Regions from separate parts of the Pseudomonas sp. Z8(2022) genome, predicted to be linked through region 2. Evidence: predicted binding sites of a transcription regulator. Region 2 holds the regulator's gene; the other holds the start of a gene.
The links. The regulator FliA, encoded in region 2, starts transcription of late flagellar genes. The targets are predictions, from matches to a motif close to CTAAAGTTTNNNNNNNNNNNGCCGNTAA.

Region 1 (11,135 bases), 1.4 Mb from region 2:
GTACCGAGGCGATGGCGGCCAGCGCCGCGCCGATGACGAAGGTCAGGGCGATGATGTTGTTGGTGTTGATGCCGAGCAGGTTGGCCATCTTCAGGTCTTCGGCGCAGGCGCGGCAGGCGCGGCCCAGGCGAGAACGGGAGATGAACAGGGTCAGGCCGACCATGGTGACGAAGGTGACGATGAAGATCAGCACCTGCATGTAGGACACCACCACGCCGTTGGCTGCGCTTTCTCCGAAGATAAAGTTGCCGGGCAGCAGGCTGGGGATGGCCTTGTCCTTGGAGTCCTGCGAAAGCAGTACCGCGTTCTGCAGGAAGATCGACATACCGATCGCGGAGATCAGCGGGATGAGTCGGTTGCCGCCACGCAGGGGGCGGTAGGCCACCCGTTCGATGCTGTAACCGTAGGCGCTGGTGACGATCATGGTGGCGGCGAAGGCCGCGATCATCACGAAAGGCACGGCTTCCAGGCCGAACATGGCAAGGCCGGCGATCACGGTGAAGGCTACGTACGAGCCAATCATGTAAACCTCGCCGTGGGCGAAGTTGATCATGCCGATGATGCCGTAGACCATGGTGTAGCCGATGGCGATCAGGGCATAGGTGCTGCCAATGGTCAGGCCATTGAGCAACTGTTGCAGGTAGTGATAAAGATCAGGCATTGCCTAACTCCTGGGCGCTTGCGTAAAGCGGCGCTTGTGGCGCAGCGCGAGGCCGGAATTCTTCTAATAAGCAAAGCCCACTTCTGCAGTGGGCTCTGGGTTCAGAACACTCGTTCATGATCTGCTGCGCGTCGGCCCTGCTGCCAAGAACAGGCTCGGAATGCTCATGTACGAAAGTACACTGCGCTTCCTCGCCTGTTCCTGCTGCATGGCGCTAGCTCGCTAGCTCATGAATAAGTGCCTTCGGCGGGTCTTACTTGGCTTCGGACTTGGTGCCGTCCTGGTGCCACTCGTACACCACGAAGCTGAAGTCCTTCAGGTCGCCCTTCTCGTCGAAGGCCAGGGTGCCGGTGGGAGTGTCGAAGCTGTTGGAGCGCAGCGCAGCTGCTACCTTGGCGGTATCGGTGTCGCCGGCTTTCTCGATGCCTTCGGCGATAACCTGAACGGCAGCGTAGGCCGGGAACACGAACGGACCGCTGGAGTCTTCGTTCTTGGCCTTGAAGGCTTCTACCAGTGCCTGGTTCTTCGGATCCTGGTCGAAGGACTTCGGCAGGGTTACCAGCAGACCTTCGGAAGCCGGGCCGGCAATGGCGGAAATTTCGGAGTTGCCGACGCCTTCCGGACCCATGAACTTGACGTTCAGGCCGCGTTCTTTGGTCTGGCGCAGCAGCAGGCCCAGTTCCGGGTGGTAGCCGCCGTAGTAGACGAAATCGACGCCCGCCTGATTGAGCTTGGCGATCAGTGCGGAGAAGTCCTTGTCGCCGGCGTTGATGCCTTCGAACATGGCGACTTTCACGCCTTTGTCTTCCAGGGTCTGCTTGACTGCAGTGGCGATGCCTTCACCGTACTGCTGCTTGTCGTGGATGACGGCAACGGTCTTCGGCTTGATGTGGTCAGCGATGAAGTTGCCTGCGGTCGGGCCTTGCAGGCTGTCTAGGCCGATGGTGCGGAACACCAGTTCGTAACCGCGAGCGGTGATGTCCGGGCTGGTGGAAGCCGCGGTGATCATCAGGATGCCTTCGTCTTCGTAGATGTCCGAAGCCGGCTGAGTGGAGCTGGAGCACAGGTGGCCAACCACGAACTTGACGCCGTCGTTGACGATCTTGTTGGCAACGGCAACGGCTTGTTTCGGATCGCACGCGTCGTCGTAGACCACGCCTTCGAGCTGGGCGCCATTCACGCCGCCAGCCTTGTTGATCTGCTCGATGGCCATCTTGGCGCCGATGAACTGCATTTCGCCGTACTGGGCAACTGCGCCGGTTACCGGGCCAGCCAGGGCGATCTTGATGTTGTCGGCTGCCATCGAATAACTGGCCGCCCCCGCCAGTGCCATTGCCGCGAACAGCTTGGAAATCTGCTTAGCCTTGTTCATGAGTGCTCCACTCTTATGTTTTTCGTTGTTGTAGTTCTTGCGGCCGAAGCTGCAGAACCGGGTCTGTAACCCCGGTAGTGCCTCCGGCAACTGTACCGGAACAGTGTAGAGCGCGCATTTGCGCCTTGAAAAGCCGGCAGTTGGAGGCGAAACACGGGGGTGTCGCTAAATTGCAAGGAATGTATAGAAATACGGCGTGTCCTGGGCTGGCTGCTGAACGTCGTGCGGTTGCCTGGGATGCCGCCGGCGCTATCATTGCGCGCCATCATTCAAAGTCATCGACACGGGACACACCATGACGGATCAATCTAGCACCCTCTATGCCAAGCTGCTCGGCGAGACAGCGCCGATTCGCTGGCAGGAACTGCAGCCATTCTTCGCTCGTGGCGCGCTGCTCTGGGTCGAGGGCAATCAGGATCTGGTGGCGGTCGCACAGGCCGTGGCCGAGAACGATCAGACGCGTGTCGCGCAGTGGATGAACCAGGGCCTGCTGTGCAAGTTCGAAGATTCACGTGCCGAAGATCTGCTCGCGCGTGATCCGCAACTGTGGGCAGTGGTGGTGGCGCCCTGGGTGCTGGTACAGGAGAGGGCAGGTAGTTCGGCTTTGCACTGAAATGATGCATGCAGGGCTGCGGGTCGCGGGCTAGACTCTGCGGATCCGCCCGTCAGGGTGCGCGCAGCATCAAGACAAAGGAGTGAACCCATGTTCGAACCCGGCCATCTGCATCGCAGCAATCCTCCCGGCCAGAGCGGCCAACCCGGTTACAGCATCGATTTCTACTATGAAGTGCGTGAGGACCCGCAGGAGGGCCCCATGCTGCACGGGCGCCTGGTAGGCGAGATCGAAGGCAAGGCGTTCGAAGAAGTCTTCGAGATGCATCGCGATACCGCATTCAACTTCGCCAGCGTGATTTCACGGCTGACGGCCAGGCATGGTCTGCCCGCCAACCATAGCCTGATCATGTCGGCGCATGCCGAGTACGACGCGATCTTCGAGGATATTCGTGCCAAGCTGCACGCCAGGCCGGGAGACTCGGTAGATCTCGATCACCTGGAGCGTGACGGTCTATAGGCAGCGGCTCGATGTCAGACATGAGGGCATAAAAAAACCGGATTCAGAGATCCGGTTTTTTGTGGGTTCGCGTCGCGATTCAGGCGGCGACGAAGCCGGCAGGATAGGCCAGCGAGGCCTGGCTGCTCTGCACTTCGGCAATGGTTTCGCGAACCACCTGCTTGGCCAGACAGGCGCATTTGCCACACTGGCTGGCGATGCCCAGGCTGCCGCGGACTTCGCGGTAGCTGCAGCAGCCCTCATAGACCGCATCGCGGATTTGAGTATCGGTGACACCTTCACAGAGGCAGACGTACATAAGCAAGGCTCGTCTTGGTGGTTCTGTTCGATGGGACGGATACTAATGTTAATGAGAATGCTTGTCAAAGATCGATTGCGAATGTTCGCAGCTACTGACGAACGGTCCGGGACCTGAGCAGGCATAAAAAAACCGGCGTCAGCCGGTTTTTTATGCGCAGGTGTAGCTGACGGAACTCACTGATCGAACTCGTCCCAGCCGCCCATTTCCTTCCAACGATTGACGATCCCGCAGAACAGCTCGGCGGTCTTCTCGGTGTCATAGCGCGCCGAGTGCGCTTCCTTGCCATCGAACTCGATGCCGGCAGCCTGGCACGCCTTGGCCAGCACGGTCTGGCCGTAGGCGAGGCCTGCCAGCGTGGCCGTATCGAAGCTGGAGAAGGGATGGAAGGGGTTGCGCTTGATGCCACAGCGAGCCACAGCGGCGTTGAGGAAACCCAGGTCGAAGCTGCTGTTGTGCCCGACCAGGATCGCGCGCTTGCAACCGGCCGATTTGATCGACTTGCGCAGGCCCTTGAAGATTTCCCCCAGGGCATGCTCCTCGCTCACCGCCATGCGCAGTGGGTGGTCGAGCTTGATGCCGGTGAACTCCAGTGCAGCCGCTTCGATATTGGCGCCCTCGAAGGGTTCGACGCGGAAGAAGTGGGTGTGATCCGGATAGAGGAAGCCGCTCTCGTCCATGGCGATGGTGGTCGCCGCAATCTCCAGCAGGGCGTCGGTGGCGCAGTTGAAACCGCCGGTTTCCACGTCCACAACCACCGGCAGATAGCCGCGAAAGCGCGCTGCCATGGGCGTGCGCGGCCCGGACGGCAGGCTGGGTTCGAGTTCGTCTTCGTAGTTGTCTTCGCTCACGCCTGGCCCTCCAGCAGTTTCCAGTGCAGGGTTTCGCCGGCGCGCAGCGGTACCACGCTGTTCTCGCCCAGCGGCAGGGTAGCCGGCACGGTCCATTCTTCACGCACCAGGGTGATGGAGTCGGTGTTGCGCGGCAGGCCATAGAAGTCCGGGCCGTGGAAGCTGGCGAAGGCTTCCAGCTTGTCCAGTGCACCACGCTGTTCGAAGGCTTCGGCATACAGCTCGATGGCGGCATAGGCGGTGTAGCAGCCGGCGCAGCCGCAGGCGGCTTCCTTGGCGTGCTTGGCATGCGGTGCCGAATCGGTGCCGAGGAAGAACCTGGCGTTGCCGCTGGTGGCGGCGTCGAGCAGGGCCTCCTGGTGCACGTTGCGCTTGAGAATCGGCAGGCAATAGAAGTGCGGGCGAATACCACCGACCAGCATGTGATTGCGGTTGTACAGCAGGTGGTGAGCGGTGATGGTGGCGCCGACGTTGGCCGAGGCCGCTTCGACGAACTGCACCGCATCACGCGTGGTGATGTGCTCGAACACCACCTTCAACGTCGGGAAACGCTCGACCACGCGAGTAAGGTGTTCGTCGATAAAGGTCTTCTCGCGGTCGAATACGTCGATTTCGCTGCGGGTCACTTCGCCATGCACCAGCAGCAGCATGCCGACTTCGGCCATGGCTTCCAGCGCCGGGAAGATTTTGTCGATGCTGGTCACGCCCGAGTCGGAGTTGGTGGTGGCACCGGCCGGGTAGAGCTTGGCGGCATGCACGTAACCGCTGGCTTTGGCCGCGCGTATGTCTTCGGGGCTGGTGTTGTCGGTGAGGTAAAGCACCATCAGCGGCTCGAAGCGGCTACCAGCCGGGCGCGCAGCGAGAATGCGCTGGCGATAGGCGTCGGCCTCGGCGGCATTGCGTACCGGCGGTACCAGGTTGGGCATGATGATGGCGCGGCCGAAAGTGCGCGCGGCATCGCCGACGGTGTGTGGCAGCACCGCGCCATCGCGCAGGTGAATGTGCCAGTCATCGGGACGCAGAAGAGTCAGGCGGTCGGACATGAAGGGTTCCAGGCGGGTAAAACGTGGCCGCATGTTAACTGAAAAGCGTCTGCTCGCGCTCGCGCCGACGCGACAATCGAACGCAGGGGGTCAAGTTTCCGCGCGCCTGACCGATACCCTGTAAAAATGCCCTGAACCGCCGTGGAGCCTGTCGTGCGTGCGCCTAATTACCTCCTGATCAGCCTGCTGGCTGGCATGCCTCTGTGCCTGCCAGCGCACGCCATCAGCTTCCAGACCCGGCTGGAGAAGGTGGAGTGGACGGTGGAGGGCGATCAGTTCGAATGCCGCCTGAGCCAGCCGATCAGCAACTTTGGCAGCGGCGAGTTCGTGCGCCGCGCGGGTGAGCAGGTCACCTTCCGCCTCAAGGCCCGTGAGCGCTGGATGGGCGCGGGTTCGGCGACCCTGCTGGCGGCAGCGGCGCCCTGGCAGCCAGGGCGCGGCGACATCAATCTGGGTGTGGTCAGCGTCGGCAATGGCGAGGTGCCGTTCAACAGCTCGCAGGAGCAGGGTGCACGCCTGCTCACCGGTCTGCTGGAAGGGCGCAGCCCGGTGGTGCGCCATCGCACGCTCAATGGCGGCGACAATCTGGAAGTGCGGTTGCTGCCGGTGAAGTTTCACAAGGCCTATGACGATTACCAGGCGTGCACCGCCAAGCTGCTGCCGGTCAATTTCGATCAAATTCGCCAGGCGCAGATCGGCTTTCCCGGTGGCGGCATCGATCTCGACCCAATGGCCAAGGCCAAGCTCGATATCATCCTCGACTTCGTCAAGGCTGACCCGAGCATCAACAGCTTTCAGATCGACGGTCACGCCGACAACAGCGGCAATCGCCTGACCAATCGTGATCTTTCCCGTCGCCGTGCCTTGGCCGTGCAGGAGTATCTGATAGCCGGGGGTATTCCGGCCGAGCAGATCACCATGCGCTTTCATGGCGAGCGTTACCCGCTGGTGCCGAACAACAGCGAAGCCAATCGTGCCAAGAACCGCCGCGCAACCTTGCGTCTGGATCGTGTGCCGCAGCAGAGCGTTCCCGATCCCGCCACCACGCCGGTCGAGGCGTCAGGTAGCGAGCCCAGCTGAGCGACTTTGGCGTCGCCTGGTCAGCTCCGTCTGTCGCACCCCTGTAAATTGGACCGCTTGGCCAGTAGAATTACCGGCTTTCCGTACAACCCGTGGAGTGGATGGCATGGCGGACGTCAAAAAGGTAGTTCTGGCCTATTCCGGTGGCCTGGACACCTCGGTGATCCTCAAGTGGCTGCAAGATACCTATAACTGTGAGGTGGTGACCTTCACCGCTGACCTCGGTCAGGGCGAGGAGGTCGAGCCGGCCCGCGCCAAGGCTCAGGCCCTGGGCGTCAAGGAAATCTATATCGATGACCTGCGCGAAGAGTTCGTCCGCGACTTCGTCTACCCGATGTTCCGCGCCAACACCGTCTACGAAGGCGAGTACCTGCTGGGTACTTCCATCGCCCGTCCGCTGATCGCCAAGCGCCTGATCGAGATCGCCAACGAGACCGGCGCCGACGCCATCTCCCATGGTGCCACCGGCAAGGGCAACGACCAGGTTCGCTTCGAGCTGGGCGCCTATGCGCTGAAACCGGGCGTGAAGGTGATCGCCCCCTGGCGCGAGTGGGATCTGCTCTCGCGCGAGAAGCTGATGGACTACGCCGAGAAGCACGCCATCCCGATCGAGCGCCACGGCAAGAAGAAGTCGCCGTACTCCATGGACGCCAACCTGCTGCACATTTCCTATGAAGGCGGCGTGCTGGAAGACACCTGGACCGAGCACGAAGAAGACATGTGGCGTTGGACCAAGTCGCCGGAAGCGGCGCCGGATACCCCGACCTACATCGAGCTGACCTACAAGGCCGGTGACATCGTCGCCATCGACGGCAAGGCCATGACCCCGGCGCAGGTGCTGGCCGAGCTGAACCGCATCGGTGGCGAGAACGGCATCGGTCGTCTGGACATCGTCGAGAACCGCTTCGTCGGCATGAAGTCCCGCGGCTGCTACGAGACCCCCGGCGGCACCATCATGCTCAAGGCCCACCGTGCCATCGAGTCGATCACCCTCGACCGTGAAGTGGCTCACCTGAAAGACGAGCTGATGCCGAAATACGCCAGCCTGATCTACAACGGCTTCTGGTGGAGCCCTGAGCGTCTGATGCTGCAACAGATGATCGACGCCTCCCAGGCCAGCGTGAACGGCGTGGTACGCCTGAAGCTGTACAAGGGCAACGTCATCGTCACTGGCCGTAAGTCCGACGATTCGCTGTTCGACGCCAACATCGCGACCTTCGAGGAAGATGGCGGCGCCTACAACCAGCAGGACGCGGCGGGCTTCATCAAGCTCAATGCCCTGCGCATGCGCATTGCCGCCGGCAAGGGCCGCAAGCTGGTCTAAGCTGAGCTGTTGCGTCACCGGAACCCCGGCCCATGTGCCGGGGTTCTGCATTATTACGGGAGCACAACCTGATGAGACTGCTGCATACGATGTTGCGCGTCGGCGATCTGGAAAAGTCCATCGCCTTTTACACCGAAGTGCTGGGCATGACCCTGCTGCGGCGCAAGGATTATCCGGACGGCCAGTTCACCCTGGCGTTCGTCGGCTACGGCGACGAAGCGCACAACAGCGTGATCGAGCTGACCCACAACTGGGGCGTCGATCACTACGAGCTGGGCACCGGCTACGGCCATATCGCTCTGGAGGTCGAGGACGTCTACAAGGCCTGCGAGGACATTCGTGGGCGCGGTGGCAAGATCACCCGCGAGCCCGGCCCGATGAAGCACGGCACGAGCATTCTGGCCTTCGTCGAGGATCCGGACGGCTACAAGATCGAACTGCTCTCGCCGTCGCGCAGCGACTGAGTAGAAATGAAAAGCCCCGCGATTGCGGGGCTTTTTCTTGCGACGTATTCAGATATCGAAGTCGTATTCGGCCAGCTGCTTGTGCAGGCGACGCTCTTCGAGAAAATTGTCGATGATACGGCGCTTGGTCAGGTTGGTCTTGGCGACTTCCACCACAGGCTCGGCATCGTCTGCATCGTCCGCGACAAAGTCTTCGTCCAGTTCGAGATCTTCTTTGTCAGTGCTCATCTATTCCACTCCAGGCCAGCTACCGGGGGCCATTTGCGCACCTTATAGCGGCAAAAATTGAGCGGGTAAAAAAGATTTTTTCAATCAGAAGATCGCCAGATTCTATGGTCGATCAATCGTCGGAGGTTTTCGCCTTGTACTCGCACAGATCCTCGATGCGGCAGGCGCCGCAGCGTGGTTTGCGCGCGGTGCAGACGTAGCGCCCGTGCAGGATCAGCCAGTGGTGGGCATCGAGCAGGTAGTCCTTGGGCACGAACTTGAGCAGCTTCTTTTCCACTTCCAGCACATTCTTGCCCGGCGCGATGCCGGTGCGGTTGCTGACGCGGAAGATGTGGGTGTCGACGGCCATGGCCAACTGGCGAAACGCCGTGTTGAGCACCACGTTGGCGGTCTTGCGGCCGACGCCGGGCAGGGCTTCGAGGTCCTCGCGGTTGTCCGGGACCTGGCTGCCATGTTTCTCGATCAGGATGCGGCAGGCCTCGATGACGTTCTTCGCCTTGCTGTTGTACAGGCCGATGGTCTTGATGTACTCGGAAAGGCCCTCGACGCCCAGGGCATAGATGGCCTCCGGCGTATTGGCCACCGGAAACAGCTTGGCCGTGGCCTTGTTGACGCTGACGTCGGTGGCCTGGGCCGATAACGTCACCGCCACCAGCAGCTCGAAAGGTGTGCTGTAGGCCAGTTCGGTCTTCGGCTCTGGGTTGTCTTCGTGCAGACGGCGGAAGATTTCCAGGCGTTTCGCGGCGTTCATTCAATGACTCCGGTAACCCGAACGCGACGGCTTTGCGCTGGTACTTCGGGCGCGGCCGCCTTGGCCCGCTCGGCGGCAATCTGATCGATGCGGTTCTTGCCGGCGATCAGCAGGCCCAGAACGATAAAGGCGCCCGGTGGCAGGATGGCCAGCAGGAAGCCGCGGTAGTCGTGCGCCAGGGTAAGTTTCCAGTCTGCGGCAATGGGGCCGAACAGCAGGTGCATGTTGGCGAACAGCGCGCCGGTGCCGAGCAGCTCGCGGATGGCGCCGATCAGCACCAGCACCAGGCCGAAGCCCAGGCCCATCATCAGCCCGTCATAGGCGGCGCGGGCCGGGTCATGCTTGGCGGCGAAGCCGTCGGCGCGGCCGAGAATCACGCAGTTGGTGGTGATCAGCGGGATGAAGATGCCGAGGATCTGATACAGCTCGTAGGTGTAGGCCTGCATCAGCAGCTCGATGCAGGTGGTCAGCGCCGCGATGATCATGACGAAGGCCGGCAGGCGCACGGCAGTGTTGACCACGCCACGCACCAGCGACACGGCGGTGTTCGAACACACCAGCACTACCGCACTGGCCAGTGCCAGGCCCAGGGCGTTGACCGTGGAGTTGCTCACCCCGAGCAGCGGGCAGAGACCGAGCAGTTGCACCAGCGCCGGATTGTTCTTCCACAGGCCGTTGAGGCTGATTTCGCGGTAGCTGGTCATTGTTCTCCCTCCGCCTGGCCCAGCAGCTGGGCGCGATGCGTGTCGAAGTAGCGCAGGGCGCCGTGCACGGCCCTGACCACGGCGCGTGGGGTGATGGTGGCACCGGCGAACTGGTCGAAGTCGCCGCGATCCTTCTTCACCGCCCAGCCGTCTTCGCCGGGATCGTTCAGGGATTTGCCCTCGAAGCTGCGTATCCAGTCGCTCTTGGCCAGTTCGATCTTGTCGCCCAGGCCGGGTGTTTCCTTGTGGCCGAGCACACGCACGCCAGCCAGGTGGCCATCGGCGAAGATACCCACCAGCAGGTGGATGGCGCCGCTGTAGCCGTCCGGCGCGGTCACCGGCAGGATCAGTGCGCTGGGCTGACCGTCCCTGAATCCCAGGTAGGCCGACTGCGGGCTGCGGTGACCCAGCTCGGGGGCGTTGAGCTCGATGCGGTTATCCAGCAGGTGGTTGTCGTAGCTGCCGTCCGGCAGGATCTCCGCCAGGGCGCGCACCTGCGCTTCGCGCTCGGCATGGGCGATGCGCTCGGCTGTGCCCTGTTGCAGCAGGGCGACTGTGCCGACGGTGCCGATGGCGAACAGGCCGAGCACCAGGGCGTTCTTCAGCATCGAGCGGCTGATTTCCGGCAGCATGCTCATTCTCCCAGCTTGAAGCCACTATTGGGCTTGCGGTGGCCGTAGCTGCGCGGCCGGGTGTAGTAGTCGATGGTCGGCGCGGCCAGGTTCATCAGCAGCACGGCGAAGGCCACAGCATCCGGGTAACCGCCCCAGGTGCGGATCACGTAGACCAGTACCCCGACGCCGATGCCGAACACCAGGCGGCCGCGATTGCTGGTGGCGCCGGATACCGGGTCGGTGACAATGAAGAAGGCGCCGAGCATGGTGGCGCCGGTCAGCAGGTGGAACAGTGGCGAGCCGTTGGAATCCGAGCCGCTGCCATTCCAGAACAGCAGGCTCATGACGAACAGGGCGGCAAGCATGCCCACCGGCGCGTGCCAGGTGATCAGGCGCTTGTGCAGCAGGTACAGGCCGCCGGCGAGAAACGCCAGGTTGATCGCCTCGCTGCCGGCACCGCCGAAATGGCCGAAGGCAGGGTTGCTGGCGTGCAGTTCATCTATGGTCAGGCTCTTGTTGACCTTCAACGCGTCCAGGGCAGTGGCCTGGGCCCAGCCGTCGGGCAGGCTGGCAATCCCGAGGATGTGCTTGATGCCGTCCAGTGCGGCGACACCATGTGGTGCGGGCCAGCTGGTCATGTCGACCGGGAAGGAGATCAGCACCACTACGTAGC
Region 2 (11,135 bases):
TCCGGACAACAAGCAGGTCACCATAGTCGCTACGGTCGGCCAGAACTGAGGTAGAGGGTCATGCAGGTCAAACGTTTCTTCGCCGCCGATATGCGGACCGCCATGAAACTGGTGCGTGACGAACTGGGCGCTGACGCCTCGATCATCGGCAACCGCCGTGTCGCCGGTGGCGTCGAGCTGACTGCCGCCCTGGATTACCAGGCGCCGACGCCGGTCCGCCCGAACCCGGCGCTTGAGGCCGAACTGCGCAAGACTCAGGCGCGCATCGTCAGCGCCCAGGCAGAGCTGGCCACCCGCTCCGAACAGGACGCCGGCAAGGACCGTCAGCTGTTCGCCAATGAATCGCTGCTGGCGCCCGAGCTCCCGGTAACGCCAGTCAAGCCGCAGCGCCCGGTCGAGGTCGCAGCGTCGGCCGCGCCGGCGGTCGACCCGCGCGCGCTGGATGCCATGCGCTTCGAACTGCATGGTCTGCGCGAGCTGATCGAGGTGCAGCTGGGCTCCATCGCCTGGGGACAGTTGCAGAATCGCCGTCCGCAGCAGGCCAATCTGTGGCGCCGTCTGCAGCGCATGGGGCTATCCGCCGAGCTGTCGCAGGCATTGCTGGGCAAGGTCGCCGGTGTGGCCGAGCCACGTCAGGCCTGGCGCATGCTTCTGGCGCACCTGGCTCACGCGATCAAGACGCCCAAGGTCGAGCCTCTGGAAGAGGGTGGGGTAATTGCTCTGGTCGGTCCGGCCGGCATGGGCAAGACCACCACGCTGGCCAAGCTGGCCGCGCGCTATGTGCTTAAGTACGGGGCGCAACAGGTCGCTCTGGTGAGTATGGACAGCTTCCGTATTGGCGCACAGGAGCAACTCAAGACTTTGGGGCGTATCCTTGGTGTATCGGTGACGCAGATCGATCCGGGTCAGTCTCTGCTGCAGGCCCTGGCGCCGCTGGCCAAGAAGCGCGTGGTGCTGATCGATACTGCCGGGCTGCCGGGCAATGATCCGGCCCTGCGTCTGCAACTGGAAAGCCTCGCCTCGGCACGCATCAAGGCGAAAAATTATCTGGTTCTGGCTGCAACAAGTCAGAGTCAAGTGCTCAAGGCGGCCTACCATAGTTACAAGCGCTGCGGCCTCGCAGGCTGCATACTGACGAAACTGGATGAAGCCGCGAGCCTGGGCGAGGTTTTGGGTCTGGCTATAGGCCATCAACTGCCGGTAGCCTATGTGACGGACGGCCCGCGGATTCCTGACGATCTGCAGGTACCGCGCAGTCATCAGCTGGTCAGCCGTGCGGTAGGCCTGCAGGCTGCCGAGGAGCCGAGTGAGGATGCCATGGCGCAGATGTTCGCCGGCCTCTACCACAGCCCGGCGCAGCGAGCCGGTTGAAGCGGCGAGAATGTTGCACCCTCTGGCGCATATGGCGCGGGAGTGAACGGCCTGATGGCCAAGTCGAAGTTAGACAAGGTGTAAAGAAAACATGGGTATGCATCCCGTACAGGTGATCGCGGTGACCGGCGGCAAGGGTGGCGTCGGCAAGACCAATGTGTCGGTGAATCTGTCCATGGCCCTGGCCGATCTCGGTCGTCGGGTGATGTTGATGGATGCCGACCTGGGGCTGGCCAATGTCGACGTGTTGCTGGGGTTGACGCCCAAGCGCACGCTGGCCGATGTCATTGCAGGTGAATGCGATCTGCGCGATGTCCTGCTGCAGGGACCGGGTGGCATTCGCATCGTGCCGGCCGCATCCGGCACGCAGAGCATGGTCAGCCTCACGCCGATGCAGCATGCCGGTCTGATTCAGGCTTTCAGCGATATCAGTGAAAACCTCGATGTGCTGGTGATCGATACCGCCGCCGGCATCGGCGATGCAGTGGTCAGTTTCGTGCGCGCCGCGCAGGAAATCCTTGTGGTGGTGTGCGATGAGCCCACTTCGATCACCGATGCCTATGCGTTGATCAAACTGCTCAATCGTGACCACGGCATCAGCCGCTTCCGCGTCCTGGCCAACATGGCCCACAGCCCGCAGGAAGGGCGCAATCTCTTTGCTAAGCTGACCAAAGTGACCGATCGCTTCCTCGATGTCGCCCTGCAGTACGTCGGTGCCGTGCCCTACGATGAGTGCGTGCGCAAGGCCGTGCAGAAGCAGCGCGCAGTCTATGAAGCCTTCCCGCGATCCAAATGCGCGCTGGCGTTCAAGGCGATAGCTCAGAAAGTTGACACCTGGCCGCTGCCGGCCAATCCCCGCGGCCATCTGGAGTTTTTCGTCGAGCGTCTGGTACAGCAACCGACTGCAGACTCGGCCGTATGACAGCAGCCTCTGGACTTCGTATGTATAACAAGGCTCAGGCGCAGGACTCCCAGCATCAGCTGATCGAGCGTTACGCTCCGTTGGTCAAGCGCATCGCCTACCACCTGCTGGCGCGCCTGCCTGCCAGCGTGCAGGTCGATGATCTGATCCAGGCCGGCATGATCGGCCTGCTCGAAGCCTCGCGCAAATACGACGCCGGCAAGGGTGCCAGTTTCGAGACATTCGCCGGTATTCGTATCCGTGGCTCCATGCTCGACGAGGTGCGCAAGGGGGATTGGGCGCCGCGTTCGGTGCACCGCAACAGCCGTATGGTGAGCGACGCCATTCGTGCCGTCGAAGCAAGAACAGGACGCGACGCTAAAGATCACGAGGTTGCGGCCGAACTCCAATTGAGTCTGGAAGATTACTACGGCATTCTTGGCGACACTTTGGGCAGCCGCCTGTTCAGTTTCGACGACCTGTTACAGGACGGCGAGCATGGCGGGCTGCACGAAGACGCCACGCACACCCACCTCGAACCTTCGCGGGACCTCGAAGACGAACGCTTCCAGGCGGCCTTGGCCGATGCCATCGCCGGCTTGCCGGAGCGCGAACGTCTGGTGCTGGCGCTGTATTACGATGAAGAACTGAACTTGAAGGAAATCGGTGAAGTGCTGGGGGTTAGCGAGTCGCGCGTGAGCCAGTTGCACAGCCAGTGCGCGGCGCGTTTGCGCTCGCGGCTGAGTGAATGGCGCGCCAATTGAAGCGGCGTACTCGCAGGCAGAAACGGTTTCACGATTAAAGGACGTAGTTGCAAGCGCAATACGTTTGGGACTGTACGGAGGTCGACTTGGACAAGAACATGAAAATCCTCATCGTTGACGATTTCTCGACGATGCGACGGATCATCAAGAACCTCTTGCGGGACTTGGGTTTCACCAACACCGCGGAAGCCGACGACGGCACCTCGGCTTTGCCGATGCTGCAAAGCGGCAGCTTCGACTTTCTGGTGACCGACTGGAACATGCCCGGCATGACCGGTATCGACCTGCTGCGTGCCGTGCGTGCCGATGAGCGCCTCAAGCACCTGCCGGTGCTGATGGTGACCGCCGAAGCCAAGCGCGATCAGATCATTGAGGCGGCCCAGGCCGGCGTGAATGGCTACGTGGTCAAACCCTTCACCGCTCAGGTGCTGAAGGAAAAGATCGAGAAGATCTTCGAGCGGGTTAACGGCTGATGCCGGCCGCGAGGGTGCTATGGAACACGATGACTCTACGATGGGTGACCTTGAGTCGACCCTGAAAAGCAACGCCCGCGATCTGGTCGACAGTCTCGAACAAGGTAACTTCGGCGCCGCGGTGCAACTGATCAACGAGCTCAACAAGGTCCGCGACCGCGGGCTGTATCACGAAGTCGGCAAGCTGACCCGTGAGTTGCACAACGCCATCGTCAACTTTCAGCTTGACGCGCGCATGCCCCATGCTCAGGAACTTTCGCAGATCGCCGACGCGACCGAGCGCCTGAACTATGTCGTGACCATGACCGAGAGGGCCGCCAATCGCACCATGGATCTGGTCGAGCAGAGCGCGCCGCTGGTCAACGACATGAGCGACGAGGCGCAGAGTCTGAGCGTCGAGTGGGGTCGTTTCATGCGCCGCGAAATTGACGCCGATGGCTTCCGTGAGCTTGCCAAGCGAGTCGAGCTGTTCCTGGCCCGTAGCGAACGGGATGGCGCCAAGCTCTCAGGTTATCTAAACGACATTCTGCTGGCACAGGACTACCAGGACCTCACCGGTCAGGTGATCAAGCGAGTCACCCAGTTGGTGACCGAAGTGGAAAGCAACCTGCTCAAGCTGATGTTGATGGCGAGTCAGGTCGATCGTTTTGCCGGTATTCAGCACGACCACGAAGTGTTGCGCAAAGAGCAGGAAAAATTAAAAGAGCCGTCGCGGGGTGAAGGTCCGCAGATTCATGCCGATAAGCGTGATGACGTCGCCTCCAGTCAGGACGATGTCGACGACCTGCTGTCCAGTCTAGGGTTCTAAGGAGCACACAATATGAGCTTCGGCGCCGATGAAGAGATTCTCCAGGATTTCCTGGTAGAGGCCGGCGAGATTCTCGAACAGTTGTCCGAACAGTTGGTCGAGCTGGAAAGCCGACCGGACGACATGAACCTGCTCAACGCCATCTTTCGCGGTTTCCATACCGTCAAGGGTGGTGCAGGCTTCCTCCAGCTCAACGAGCTGGTGGAGTGCTGCCATATCGCCGAAAACGTCTTCGACATCCTGCGCAAGGGTGAGCGTCGCGTCGATTCGGAACTGATGGATGTGGTGCTCGAGGCTCTTGATGCTGTGAACGGGATGTTCGGCGAGGTGCGTGAGCGCCGCGAGCCGACCCCTGCCTCGCCCGAACTGCTGGCCGCGCTGTCTCGCCTGGCCGAACCGGGTGGCAGCGAAGCGCCTGCCGCACCCGTGCAGCAGACCGCACCGGAGCCCGAGCCGGAACCTGTGGCCGCTGCTGCACCTGTTTCCTCTGGCGACATCACCGACAGCGAATTCGAACAACTGCTCGACGCGCTGGGTGAGGCGCCGTCTGCCGAAGCGAGCGCGCAAGGCAACACCGCTAGCGACGAAATTACCGACGACGAGTTCGAGTCGCTGCTCGATCAGCTGCATGGCAAGGGGCAGTTCACCGGCACGGTCGAGGCGCCTGTGGCTGCCGCTTCGGCTTCGCCTGCGGCGGCTGCACCAGCCAGCGATGAAATCACCGACGATGAGTTCGAAGCCCTGCTCGATCAGCTGCATGGCAAGGGCCAGTTCTCGGGCGCGGCCGAAGCCGCTGCACCAGCCGCCCCGGCGGCAACGCCGGCAGCGGCCAGCGATGAAATCACCGACGACGAGTTCGAGTCGCTGCTCGATCAGCTGCACGGCAAGGGCAAGTTCGTGCCGCCTAGCGAGCCGGCGCCGGCAGCCGCGGTAGATCCTGTTGTCACGCCCAAGGCCGCTGCGCCGGCTGCCAAGCCTGCTGCGGCCAAGACCAAGGCCGAGCCAGCTGCTTCCCGTCCTGCCGCTCCGGCCCCGGCTGCCGACAAGGCACCTGCGGCAAGTGAGGCAGAAACCACCGTACGGGTCGATACAGCACGCCTCGACGAGATCATGAACATGGTCGGCGAGCTGGTGCTGGTGCGTAACCGCCTGGTTCGCCTGGGCCTCAACAGCGGCGACGAGGCCATGGCCAAGGCCGTGTCGAACCTCGACGTGGTGACGGCCGACCTGCAGACCTCGGTGATGAAGACGCGCATGCAGCCGATCAAGAAGGTCTTCGGCCGCTTCCCACGTCTGGTGCGCGACCTGGCGCGCAACCTGAAGAAGGAAATCAACCTCGAGCTGGTGGGTGAGGAAACCGACCTCGACAAGAACCTGGTCGAGGCGCTGGCCGATCCGCTGGTGCACCTGGTGCGCAACGCCGTCGACCATGGCGTGGAAACCCCGGAAGAGCGCGAGAAGGCCGGCAAGGCCCGTGCCGGTCGTGTGGTGCTGTCGGCCGAGCAGGAAGGCGACCACATCCTGCTGACCATCAGCGACGACGGCAAGGGCATGGACGCCGATGTGCTGCGTGCCAAGGCCGTGGAGAAAGGCCTGCTGGACAAGGATGCGGCTGACCGCCTCAACGAGTTCGAGTGCTACAACCTGATCTTTGCCCCGGGCTTCTCGACCAAGACCGAGATTTCCGACGTGTCTGGCCGTGGCGTCGGCATGGACGTAGTCAAGACCAAGATTTCCCAGCTCAACGGCACGGTCAACGTGTTCTCGCAGAAGGGCCAGGGTTCGAAGATCGTCATCAAGGTGCCGCTGACTCTGGCGATCATGCCGACGCTGATGGTGATGCTGGAGAATCAGGCCTTCGCCTTCCCGCTGGTCAACGTCAACGAGATCTTTCACCTCGACCTGTCGCGTACCAACGTCGTCGATGGTCAGGAAGTAGTGATCGTGCGCGACAAGGCGTTGCCGCTGTTCTACCTCAAGCGCTGGCTGGTGCCGCAGGCATTCCAGGAGGGGCAGGGTGAAGGCCATGTGGTGATCCTCACCGTTGGCAGCCAACGCATCGGCTTTGTCGTCGATCAATTGGTCGGGCAGGAAGAAGTGGTAATCAAGCCGCTGGGCAAGATGCTGCAAGGCACGCCCGGGATGTCTGGTGCCACGATCACTGGCGACGGACGCATCGCATTGATTCTCGACGTACCGAGCATGCTCAAGCGCTACGCTCGACGGTTCTGATGTTTCGCGGCGAGGGCCATGGTGTCGCGCCGTCTAGGAGTGTGTATGGCTGTTAAGGTTCTGGTGGTGGACGACTCCGGTTTCTTCCGCCGGCGCGTTTCAGAAATCCTGTCTGCTGACCCCAGCATTCAGGTCGTAGGCACGGCCACCAACGGGCGGGAAGCCATCGATCAGGCGTTGGCGCTCAAGCCCGACGTGATCACCATGGATTACGAGATGCCGATGATGGACGGCATCACTGCGGTCCGAAACATCATGCAGCGTTGCCCGACGCCGGTACTGATGTTCTCCTCGCTGACCCATGAAGGCGCCCGTGTGACTCTCGACGCACTGGACGCCGGCGCCGTGGATTTCCTGCCGAAGAACTTCGAGGACATCTCGCGCAACCCCGAGAAGGTCAAGCAGATGCTGTGCGAGAAGGTGCACAGCATCGCGCGCAGCAACCGCCGTTTCAGCTCGGCTGCAGTGGCTCCGGCGCCGACTGCGGCGAATCCGAGCACGGCGCCGAGTAGTCGTCCGGCCGTTTCGACACGACCTGCTGCGCCGGCTCCTGCTGCGCCTGCACGTTCCGCGTCAGCGCCTGGCGGCGGAGCAGCGATATCGCCTGCGCCCAGGCGCAAGGCCTACAAGCTGGTGGCGATCGGCACCTCCACCGGTGGGCCGGTAGCGCTGCAGCGTGTGTTGACTCAATTGCCAGCCAATTTCCCGGCACCCCTGGTGCTGATCCAGCACATGCCGGCCGCTTTCACCAAGGCCTTCGCCGAACGTCTGGACAAGCTGTGTCGTATTCAGGTCAAGGAAGCCGAGGATGGCGATATCCTGCGTCCCGGTCTGGCGCTGCTGGCGCCTGGCGGCAAGCAGATGATGGTCGACTCGCGCGGTGTGGTGAAGATCCTGCCGGGTGACGAGCGCCTCAACTACAAGCCCTGTGTTGATATCACCTTCGGTTCCGCGGCCAAATCCTATGGCGACAGGGTCCTTGCCGTGGTGCTGACCGGCATGGGCGCCGACGGTCGCGAGGGCGCGCGGATGCTCAAGCAGGTCGGCAGTCAGGTCTGGGCACAGGACGAGGCCAGTTGTGTCATCTACGGCATGCCCATGGCGGTGGTCAAAGCCAACCTGGCCGATGCGGTCTATGGCCTCGATGACATCGGTCGACACCTGACCGAGGCCTGCCAGTGACGAAGATCAACTCGGGAACATGCGCATGGATGTACTGAGCCTCATTGGCGTCATCCTGGCGTTCGTTGCCATTCTGGGCGGCAACTATCTGGAAGGCGGCAACGCCGGGGCGTTGCTCAACGGCCCGGCGGCGTTGATCGTCATTGGTGGTACGCTGGGGGCCGCCTTCCTGCAGACGCCCATGCCGGTGTTCAAGCGTGCCGTGGGCACCCTGCGCTGGATCTTCTTTCCGCCGCGTATCGATCTGATCGGTGGCATCAATCGGGTGGTCGGCTGGAGCATGGTGGCGCGCAAGGAAGGTCTGCTGGGACTTGAGGCCGTGGCCGATGCCGAGCCGGATCCTTATGCGCGCAAAGGCCTGCAATTGCTGGTCGATGGTGCCGAGCCCGAATCCATTCGCAGCATTCTGGAAGTCGATCTCTATACCCAGGAAGCGCGCGACATCCAGGCTGCCAAGGTATTCGAGAGCATGGGTGGCTATGCGCCGACCATCGGCATCATCGGTGCGGTGATGGGCCTCATTCATGTGATGGGCAACCTGGCCGATCCGAGCATGCTCGGCAGCGGCATTGCCGTGGCGTTCGTGGCTACCATCTACGGCGTCGGTTTTGCCAACCTGTTGCTGTTGCCGGCGGGCAACAAGCTCAAGTCCATCGCGCTGCGCCAGTCGCGCTACCGCGAGATGCTCCTCGAGGGCATCCTGTCCATCGCCGAAGGGGAGAACCCGCGCTCCATCGAACTGAAGCTGCAAGGCTTCATGGACTGATGGAGGCATGGCATGGCGCGCAGGCGGCAACATGAAGAGCACGAGAATCACGAGCGCTGGCTGGTGTCCTATGCGGACTTCATCACCTTACTCTTCGCCTTCTTCGTGGTGATGTACTCGATCTCTTCGATCAACGAAGGCAAGTACAAGATCCTTTCGGAGTCGCTGACCGGCGTGTTCAATCAGCCGGATCGCTCGATCAAGCCGATTCCGGTTGGTGAGGAACGGCCGCGTACCAGCGAGCCCGACAGCACGGCGATGGACGACCCGAGTTCCGACTCGACCCTGCAGAGCATCGCCTCCAGCGTGCGTGAAGCCTTCGGCGATCTGATCCAGAGCGATCAGCTGAGCGTACGCGGCAACGAAATGTGGGTGGAGCTCGAGCTCAGCTCCAGTCTGCTGTTTCCCAGCGGCGACGCGATTCCGAACAACCAGGCATTCGAGATCATCGAGAAGGTCGCCAAGATTCTGGCGCCCTACGAGAACCCGATCAGGGTCGAAGGGTTTACCGATAACCTGCCGATCCAGACTGCCCAGTACCCGACCAACTGGGAACTGTCTTCAGCACGTGCGTCGAGCATCGTGCGTATGCTGGCCATGGATGGCGTAGACCCTTCGCGTCTGGCCGCTGTCGGCTACGGTGAATTCCAGCCGGTGGCCGACAATGCCACGGCCGAGGGCAGGGGACGAAACCGTCGGGTTGTGCTGGTGATTTCGCGCAACCTCGACACGCGACGTGGCGCCGACAGTGCCGCTACCCGGCAGCCCGAGGCTGGCACGCAACCTGCACCGGCGTCTGCGTCAGGGGTTCCGCAGTCGTGAGCCGTCAAATCCCAGTCGCATGCTGTGTGCTTGCGACAGCCATTCTCGGCCTGAGCACCTCTTGCCGGGAGGATGAGAGAAGATGAAAGTCTGGGCAGTAGCCAATCAGAAGGGTGGGGTCGGCAAGACCACCACCTCCATCGCACTGGCGGGCCTGTTGGCCGATGCCGGCAAACGTGTGGTCGTTGTCGATCTCGACCCGCATGGGTCGATGACCAGCTACTTCGGCCATGATCCCGATACGCTGGAGCACAGCTGCTTCGATCTGTTCCTGCATCAGGGCAACGTGCCGCAAGGCTTGCCCAGGCAGCTGCTGCACGGCACCAGCCACGAGAATATTTCGCTGCTGCCATCGAGCACCGCACTGGCCACGCTCGAGCGCCAGTCGCCGGGGCAGAGTGGCCTGGGGCTGGTGGTCGCCAAGAGCCTGGCGCAGCTGTGGGAGGATTTCGACCATGCCATCATCGACAGCCCGCCGCTGCTCGGCGTACTGATGGTCAACGCTCTGGCAGCCAGCCAGCAGCTGGTTATTCCGGTGCAGACCGAGTTCCTCGCGGTCAAGGGGCTGGAACGCATGATCACCACGCTGGCGATGATCAACCGCTCGCGCAAGCTGGCGCTGCCCTACACCATCGTGCCGACCTTGTTCGACCGCCGAACCCAGGCCTCCATGAGTACGCTGCGTGTACTGCGCAACACCTATCCCGAGCACTTGTGGCCGGCTTACATTCCGGTCGATACGCGCTTGCGTGATGCCAGCCGGGCAGGGCGCACACCTTCGCAATTCGATGCCAACAGCCGCGGCGTCATCGCATATCGGGCGTTGCTCAAGCATCTGCTCAGCAATCAGCCGGCGGCGCAGGTGGCTTGAAATGAGCGTCTGTGTTGAACTGCCCTCAAGTCCGAGCATGCTGCGGCCGATAGGTTGGAAAGATCTTATTCCGGGTTCCCGCCATGAGTCGTAACGTCGCCACTGCCACACGTTCCCAGCTGGCTCTGCAGTCCTACCTCGATGGGCTCCTGCGGGAAGCTGCTGCCGAGCTGGAGGTGTCCGTGAGCCTCGACGAGTTCGAGGCTGCGGTGCTTGAGGAGCAGGTGCGCGATGCTCGACTGGTCGAGCCTGTTGCGTCGGTGGCCGCTCCCGTTGCGCTCGCTGTGGTTGCCGAAGCGCCTGTTCAGCCTGCGCAAGTCGTTGCACCCGTGGAGTTGACAGCGCCAGTGCAGGCGCCGGTGGTCGAGGAGGCGCCGCCAGCGGTTGCTACGCTTGCCGAGCTGGCTCCGCAACCGGCTGGTTTGCTGGCCGATGGACGTCCGGCCTGGGCCGAAGAGCCGTTCGAGTGCCTGTTGTTCGATGTTGCCGGCTTGACCCTGGCCGTGCCGCTGATCTGCCTGGGGTCCATCTACCCGCTCGAAGGGCAGGAACTGACACCACTGTTCGGACAGCCTGATTGGTTCCTCGGTATCCTGCCGAGCCAGGCTGGCAACCTGAAGGTGCTGGATACCGCACGTTGGGTGATGCCGGACCGTTACCGCGAGGACTTCCGCGAAGGCCTGCAGTACGTGATTTCCGTGCAGGGCTACGAATGGGGGCTGGCAGTGCATCAGGTCAGCCGCTCGATCCGCCTCGACCCCAGTGAGGTCAAGTGGCGCAGTCAGCGCACCCAGCGGCCCTGGCTGGCCGGCACGGTGATCGAGCACATGTGTGCGCTGCTCGACGTGGCGGCCCTGGCCGAGCTGATCGCCAGCGGTGCGGCGAAACGCCTGAATGGCGGAAAAGTGCATTGAGAATTGGTGGGTTCGTGGCAACGGGCTCTAT

Region 1: the regulator FliA is predicted to act here: its motif matches at 5,387-5,414, upstream of OEG79_RS14710 (flagellar protein MotY).

The regions. Positions count from the first base shown of each region.
Region 1 is NZ_CP107549.1:3,083,258-3,094,392, reverse strand. It holds gene livH (high-affinity branched-chain amino acid ABC transporter permease LivH) at 1-661, opposite strand, end outside; gene OEG79_RS14740 (branched-chain amino acid ABC transporter substrate-binding protein) at 915-2,033, opposite strand; gene OEG79_RS14735 (DUF2288 domain-containing protein) at 2,329-2,646, shown strand; gene OEG79_RS14730 (DUF5064 family protein) at 2,737-3,105, shown strand; gene OEG79_RS14725 (bacterioferritin-associated ferredoxin) at 3,185-3,403, opposite strand; gene rnt (ribonuclease T) at 3,580-4,254, opposite strand; gene pyrC (dihydroorotase) at 4,251-5,297, opposite strand; gene OEG79_RS14710 (flagellar protein MotY) at 5,451-6,377, shown strand; gene OEG79_RS14705 (argininosuccinate synthase) at 6,484-7,701, shown strand; gene gloA (lactoylglutathione lyase) at 7,773-8,165, shown strand; gene OEG79_RS14695 (PA3496 family putative envelope integrity protein) at 8,214-8,393, opposite strand; gene nth (endonuclease III) at 8,506-9,144, opposite strand; gene OEG79_RS14685 (electron transport complex subunit E) at 9,141-9,848, opposite strand; gene rsxG (electron transport complex subunit RsxG) at 9,845-10,480, opposite strand; gene OEG79_RS14675 (RnfABCDGE type electron transport complex subunit D) at 10,483-11,135, opposite strand, start outside.
Region 2 is NZ_CP107549.1:1,691,990-1,703,124, forward strand. It holds gene flhA (flagellar biosynthesis protein FlhA) at 1-49, shown strand, start outside; gene flhF (flagellar biosynthesis protein FlhF) at 61-1,371, shown strand; gene fleN (flagellar synthesis regulator FleN) at 1,463-2,293, shown strand; gene fliA (RNA polymerase sigma factor FliA) at 2,290-3,036, shown strand; gene OEG79_RS08055 (chemotaxis response regulator CheY) at 3,135-3,509, shown strand; gene OEG79_RS08060 (protein phosphatase CheZ) at 3,529-4,317, shown strand; gene OEG79_RS08065 (chemotaxis protein CheA) at 4,330-6,549, shown strand; gene OEG79_RS08070 (protein-glutamate methylesterase/protein-glutamine glutaminase) at 6,595-7,731, shown strand; gene OEG79_RS08075 (flagellar motor protein) at 7,757-8,497, shown strand; gene motD (flagellar motor protein MotD) at 8,510-9,319, shown strand; gene OEG79_RS08085 (ParA family protein) at 9,402-10,190, shown strand; gene OEG79_RS08090 (CheW domain-containing protein) at 10,274-11,104, shown strand.